Regions from separate parts of the Cupriavidus cauae genome, predicted to be linked through region 3. Evidence: predicted binding sites of a transcription regulator. Region 3 holds the regulator's gene; each other region holds the start of a gene.

Region 1 (2,264 bases), 290 kb from region 3:
GGCGACGATGCCACGCTGTGAAGCCTGTGCGGTAACGAGGGCCCGTTACTCGGCGGTTACCGAGACGACGGCGCTTGGCGTGGGATAGTAGTCTCAAGCCAGTCGGTGCAGAGTGAGACAGCTTGGGACAGTTCAGCCGGCTGGTCAAAGGTTCCCCCCAGGGTTCGCACCAGCGACGACCGGCTGCACTGACAGTCAGCCGACCCGTCGCCACGGTTTGGCGCGGTGGTGTCCGAGCTGTTGCCTCCGACAATAGCGAACGCAGGAATAGGGCAGGCATCCTGATTCGGGCTCCTGGCCAGGTCTCGCGGACCGCGCAGGGTCACCAAGGCGCAGAACGTAGCATGACCGGCCACCGCCATCGTCGCCTCTGACGCCAGCTCGCCTGCTGCTACACATACCAGAGGTATCGGACCGCACGGCGCCTCGGACTCAAGCCATTCCGCGACACGGGCGACGCGGTGCACGAGATCCGTATGTCTGTGGAAAGTGTCGGCCGAGTGCCGGTGACGACGAGGGGCAATGTCGATCAAGGCAGTTGCGTAGCCCCGTTTCCAGAGCTTGCGGCAGAAGTAGTTTGCCGATGCGATGCGCGATGAGGCTTTGCCTGCGTACAGCATCACGACGAGCGCTCTCGGCAGGGAAGGGCGATCAATGACGATTCGCAAACGCTCCCCTGCCGCCTGGAGCGTTTCCACTCGGCACATATCCTCATGGTCGTACACGCGACGGTTCGATGGTCCAGTGCTGCCACGGGTTCGAAGTCGCTGCGGTACAAGGGTTGTCTGCATGGATGTCTCCTTGGGGTCGTGTGGCTGCCACGGACACAGGCGGCCGGCTCCGGCAGCATTGGCGCTGCAAGGTCCGGTCAGACAATAGCGGCAGGAGAAGCCAGGGAGCTTGATGCAAATCAATAGCTGGACGGTGCCCGCTCATATGCTTGTCTCACGCGCAATTACAAGTGGCGGAGGGGCATGATCATGTACAAACGAATTCTGGTAGCGGTGGATGGCAGCGAATTGTCCCGATTGGCAGTAATGCAGGCCGCCCGTCTTGCGCAGAGCTGCGGCGCGATAGTCCAGGCCTTGTATGTTGTCGACAGTACCGATATCTACTACGGCATAGGCCCATACGATCCCGGCGGCGTCACCGAGGCGTTGCTGACTTACGGAGAAGAGGTTTTGAAGGACGCTGCGGCGTCGCTGGCGGGGGCCGGTGTAGAGCATTGTACGAAGCTGCGAAAAACCTCGGTGGCGCCCGGAAGGGTGGCGGCGACGATCGAGCTCGAGGCGCAAGAGTGGAATGCGGATCTGATCGTGATGGGCACGCATGGTCGAAGGGGGGCGCAGCGATTGTTGATGGGCAGCGTGGCGCAGGGGGTGGTCCATCGCTCGACGCGTCCGGTCCTGCTGGTTCGTCATCCGGCTCAGCGTGCTGACAAATCGGAGCCAGCCACGGTATCAACTTCGAACGACGCACGCTAGGGGCGTACGCCGGAATGGCGCCGATGGCCCAGAGGAATGGCAAGGCCCGACCGGGTCTTCTCGACTGGAATTCCTTCACCCCGTTGGCTTCGCTGGCAGGCGGCGTGATCATCGGCATCGCCGCCTCCATGTTCGTTCTGCTAAATGGCCGGATCGCCGGCATCAGCGGCGTGCTTGGCGGACTGCTCACGCCGGTGCGCGCCGATGTCGCCTGGCGCTTGGCGTTCATGTGCGGCATCTCGCGCCTCTCGGCGCGTTCGCTGGTGGCCACTCTCACCTTCATGGCGTCGGGATTCGTTACCGTCTTCGTCGCCCGCCATCTGCTTGATCCTTGAGAGGCAAAGATGCCTGCGCTCTTTGCACTTCTGGCTCGCGTGGTTTTCTGCATCGGCCTGATTATTTCGGGTATGGCGAATCCAGCCAAGGTTCTGGCATTCCTGAACCTGGCCGGCAACTGGGACCCATCGCTTGCTTTTGTCATGGCCGGCGCCATCCTGGTCGGCGTTGTCGCCTTCGCCGTGGCTCGCCGGCGCGGCGCCTCGCTGCTCGGACTGCCAATGCGAATACCGACGGCCACCGTCGTCGACCGACGTCTCGTGGGAGGCAGCCTGCTGTTTGGCATCGGCTGGGGCCTCGCAGGTTTCTGCCCGGGACCGGCCCTGGTCACCTTGGGCATGCGAGACTACAAGGCGGTGGTATTCGTGGTCGCCATGCTCGTCGGAATGGGGCTATTCGGGCTTTTGGAGCGGGGAAGGAGGCGTAGCTGAATGCGTGCTGGCG
Region 2 (2,264 bases), 1.0 Mb from region 3:
TTTATCGATACGCACGTGCACTACCCGCAGACCGACATCATCGCGTCGCCGTCGCCGGGCCTGCTGCACTGGCTCGACACCTATACCTTCCCCGAGGAGCGCCGCTTCGCCGAGCCCGAATACGCGGCCGCGGTGGCCAGCTTCTTCGCCGACGAGCTGCTGCGCAACGGCACCACCAGCGCGCTGGTCTGGAGCACCGTGCATGCCGCCTCGGCCGACGCGCTGTTCGCCCAGAGCCATCGCCGCAATCTGCGGCTGGCGACCGGCAAGGTACTGATGGACCGCCATTGCCCGGACTTCCTGCGCGATACCGCGGAATCGGGCGCGCGCGAATCGGCCGATCTGCTGTCGCGCTGGCATGGCAAGGGGCGCCTGTCCTATGCGATCACGCCGCGCTTCGCGCCGACCTCGACCGAGGCGCAGCTGGCAGCTTGCGGCGAGCTGGCGCGCGCCTACCCCGATGCGCTGATCCAGACCCACGTGGCCGAGAACCGCGACGAGGTCAAATGGGTCGCGGAGCTGTTCCCGCAGGCGCGCAGCTATCTGGACGTCTACGATCGATACGGCCTGCTGCGCCCGGGCGCGTTCTACGGCCATGCGATCCATCTGGATGACGACGATCGCCGCCGGCTCGCCGATACCGGCGCGGCCGTGGCGCACTGCCCGACCTCGAACCTGTTCCTCGGCAGCGGCCTGTACGACTTCCACCAGTCGGACGCGCATCGGCTCAATCTGACGCTGGCCACCGACGTCGGCGGCGGCACCTCGTTCTCGATGCTGCGCACGATGAACGCCGCGCACAAGGTCGCCCGGATGGGCGGCTACCACCTGACCGCGCTGCGGATGTTCTACCTTGCCACGCGCGCGCCGGCCGATGCGCTGGGCTGGGGCGACCGCGTCGGCAGCTTCGCGCCGGGCAACGAGGCCGACTTCATCGTGCTCGACCCCGACGCCACGCCGCTGCTGGGCCGCCGCAGCGCGCGCTCGGAAACGCTCGAGGAGCAGCTGTTCGCGTTTGCGATGCTGGGCGACGATCGGGTGATCGACAGCGTCTACGTGATGGGCGAGCGGGCGGGCGTCTAAGCGCCTCGCCAGCCCCGAACGGCGCCGGACAGGCCGCGCAGGCGGTCCGGCGCCGTGGCTTGACCGCGGTCAAGGCGGTTGTCATCGATCTGCATTACGCTGGCCCGCGCCATTCGACAATGCCGATGCCAAGATGACCACACCCGCCTCAGCCGTTGCACCCGTCTCGCCCGTCTCGCCCGTCTCGCTCGTTTCCCCCGCCCCAGCCGTTCCCGCGGCCTCGGCCGTTCCGTCCGCCGATGCCGATGGTTCCGGCCATCCGCCCGCGCCGCTGTCTGCCGACGCGCCGCTGCCGCCGCGCAAGATCATCCGCGGCTGGCTGATTCCGCTGTCCGAGCGCAGCACGCCGCGCGCGCTGCTGCTGTTCGCGCTCGACGCGACGCTGTTCATCGCCGCCCTCGCCGCGCTGGTCGTCGCCCCGCACTGGCTCGCCAAGCTCGGGCTCGGCGTGCTGGCCGGCGTGCTGATCGCGCGCCTGTTCATCCTCGGGCACGATGCCTGCCACCAGAGCCTGACGCCGCGCCGCGGCCTGAACAAATGGCTGGGCCGGATCGCCTTCCTGCCGTCGCTGACGCCATACAGCCTGTGGGAGGTCGGGCATAACGTCGTCCATCACGGCTATACCAACCTGAAGGGCTTCGACTTCGTCTGGGCCCCGTGTTCGATGCAGGAATACGCGGCGCTGCCGTGGTGGCGGCGCGCGCTCGAACGGCTGTACCGCAACGGCCTGGGTGCCGGGCTGTATTACCTGATCGAGATCTGGTGGCTGAAACTGTTCTTCCCCAGCCGGCGGCAGATGGCGACGCGCCGCAAGATCTTCCTGTTGGACTGCCTGCTGGTGGCCGGCTTTGCGGCGCTGTGGATCGGCTCGCTGGTCTGGCTGGCGCTGGCGACACAGCAGTCGGTCGCGCTGCTGCTGGTGGCCGGCTTCGCCGTGCCCTTCCTGGTCTGGAACGCGACCGTCGGTTTCGTGCTGTACGTCCACCATACCCATGAGAGCGTGGCCTGGTACGACAGCAAGACGATGTGGGCGCGCGCACAGCCCTTCGTCTCGACCACGGTCCATCTGCGCTTTCGTCATGGTGTCGGCACCCTGCTGCACCACATCATGGAACACACCGCCCATCACGTCGACATGAGCGTGCCGCTGTACCGGCTCAAGCGGGCGCAGGAGCTGCTCG
Region 3 (2,264 bases):
CAACCGCGGGCTTGGGACGCAGGGGCCGGCCGGCCATCAGAGGGTCAGGCAGAAGCCGTGCGCGGCCAGCGTTTCGGGCAGCATCGCGGCCCGCGCGAGACCGGCCGCGCCGAACAGCGCCACCGCCGCGCCGACCCCGCGGCGCACCCACGCGCGGCGCGCGAGCACGCGCAGGCCGGCCGACAGGCTCGACAGCATCAGCAGATTGGGCAGCGTACCGAGACCGAAGGCCAGCATCACCAGCGCGCCCGACGCCGCGCTGCCGGCCAGCAAGGCCAGCGCGAGCGCGGCGTAGACCATGCCGCAGGGAACCAGTCCCCACGCAAGTCCGGCGGCATAGCGGCGCAGCAGACGCCGGCTGGTGCCGTGCGTAACCGGCCCCGCGTCCTGCCGCGCGATGGTCCTTCCGCCCCAACGCGCCCAGGCTGCCGCCAGACGCCGCGCCACGGCGTTCACACCCGGCGCCTTCCCCACCAGTTGCGCGCCGCCCAGCGTCCATAGTCCGGCAAGCAGCAGGCTGGTGCTGCCGGCCGCGAACAGCGCGCGCTGCACGGGCAGATACTGCGTCTTCCACGCGGTCGCGCCCACCGCGCCGAGCAAGGCGCCGAGCATTGCGTACGCACTGAGGCGCCCGGCATGCAGCACCAGCAGTTCGCGGACCCACGCCGCGCGGCTGCGGTACAACGACACCGGCGCGGCCCGCCGCGCGTCATCGCCTTCGAGCACCAGCGCGATGCCGCCGCACATCGCCGCACAGTGGACACCGCCCAACAGCGCCAGCAGAAACACGCTTGCCAGTACGCCGATTGCCATCTCACGCTCCCCTCGACGGGGAGCAGCACGGTAGAATGCCCGCACGCTTGACGCCCATCGCGATGCCGATGGCAACTCCCTCCTTTCGCGCGGATTCCAATTGCTGAACGCCATCCCCCTCAACGACCAATCGACCCGCTGCTCCACCTGCTCGCTGGGGCAGCTGTGCCTGCCGATCGGCATGTCGGCGCAGGACGTCGAAAAGATGGACACGCTGGTGCAGGAACGCGTGCGCGTGCGCAAGGGCGAATCGCTCTATCGCCTCGGCGATCCCCTCGACGCGGTCTATGCGATCCGCTTCGGCACGCTGAAGACCCACGTGACGATGGAAGACGGCCGCGCGCAGATCACGGGCTTTCATCTGCCGGGCGAAGTGGTCGGCTTCGATGGGCTGACCGAGATGCGGCATGCGTCGGACGCGACCGCGCTCGAAGACACCGAGGTCTGCGTAGTGCGCTACAACGAGATCCAGACGCTGTCGGCCTCGTTGCCGTCGCTGCAGCACCAGTTCATGCGGCTGATGAGCCGGGAGATCACGCAGGACCAGATGATGCTGATCACGCTGGGCTCGATGCGCGCCGAGGAGCGGCTGGCGGGCTTTCTGATCAGCCTGTCCGAGCGCCTGTCGGCACGCGGCTATTCGCCGTCCGAGTTCGTGCTGCGCATGAGCCGCGAAGAAATCGGCAGCTATCTGGGCCTGAAGCTCGAGACCGTCAGCCGCCTGTTCTCGCGCTTCGCCGAAGCCGGGCTGATCCAGATCCGCCAGCGCCACGTCAAGCTGGTCGACATGGACGGCATCCGCCAGCTGCTGGGAAAGACGGCCTGCTGAAGCCCGCGCGGCGATGGCGCTGGCGGCCGCCATCGCCCACATTGCCCACATCGCCCACATCGCCCACATCGCCCACATTGCCCGCTTTGCCCGCTTTGCCCCCATTGCCAGCTTTGCCCCCGTTGCCAGCTTTGCCCCCATTGCGCGCTTCGCTCGCATCGCCGGCTTCGCCATCGCCCTACTCCAGTTCGTCGGCCGCCGACATCGGCGACGACATCGGCGCCAGGATCGACGCCGGCAGCATGCACAGCGTCAGCGCGCTGGACAGCGCGCACACCGCCCACGCGACGCCGAAGCCGATCGTGTAGATCGCACCGTGCGACAGCTCGAGCGGCCGTCCGAAGACGCGCAACTCGCTCGGATCGATCAGCGAGAACACCAGCACGAACGCCACCGCCGCGCCGACGAAGGCGGGCCACAGCACCCACATCAGCCAGCGCGCCTTCATGGCCGCGCCACCGCGTGGGAATTCACTGCGTCGCGCGCGTGCTGCGTGGCGACCGCCGCTGCGGCCGTCGTTGCAGCCGCCGTTGCAGCCGCCGTTGCGGCCGCGGTTGCAGGCGCCATTGCAGCCGCCATCGCAGCTGCCGGCGTCACCGCCCCCGCCGACGTCGCCGCCTGC

What was found. The regulator FNR, encoded in region 3, switches genes on or off when oxygen is low (the NO sensors DNR and NnrR bind a similar motif). The targets are predictions, from matches to a motif close to TTGATNNNNATCAA.
Region 1: a site for FNR is predicted at 901-914, ahead of KZ686_RS11585 (universal stress protein). Genes of this name have one in related genera too.
Region 2: a site for FNR is predicted at 1,143-1,156, ahead of KZ686_RS08440 (fatty acid desaturase). Genes of this name have one in related genera too.

Annotation. Positions count from the first base shown of each region.
Region 1 is NZ_CP080293.1:2,589,205-2,591,468, reverse strand. Features, by position in the region: gene KZ686_RS11590 (response regulator) at 1-21, shown strand, start outside; gene KZ686_RS11585 (universal stress protein) at 981-1,484, shown strand; gene KZ686_RS11580 (YeeE/YedE family protein) at 1,508-1,819, shown strand; gene KZ686_RS11575 (DUF6691 family protein) at 1,829-2,251, shown strand.
Region 2 is NZ_CP080293.1:1,884,481-1,886,744, reverse strand. Features, by position in the region: gene guaD (guanine deaminase) at 1-1,083, shown strand, start outside; gene KZ686_RS08440 (fatty acid desaturase) at 1,217-2,264, shown strand, end outside.
Region 3 is NZ_CP080293.1:2,881,315-2,883,578, forward strand. Features, by position in the region: gene KZ686_RS12895 (sulfite exporter TauE/SafE family protein) at 37-813, opposite strand; gene fnr (fumarate/nitrate reduction transcriptional regulator Fnr) at 914-1,642, shown strand; gene KZ686_RS12905 (hypothetical protein) at 1,821-2,090, opposite strand; partial or broken gene KZ686_RS12910 (FixH family protein) at 2,249-2,264, opposite strand, start outside.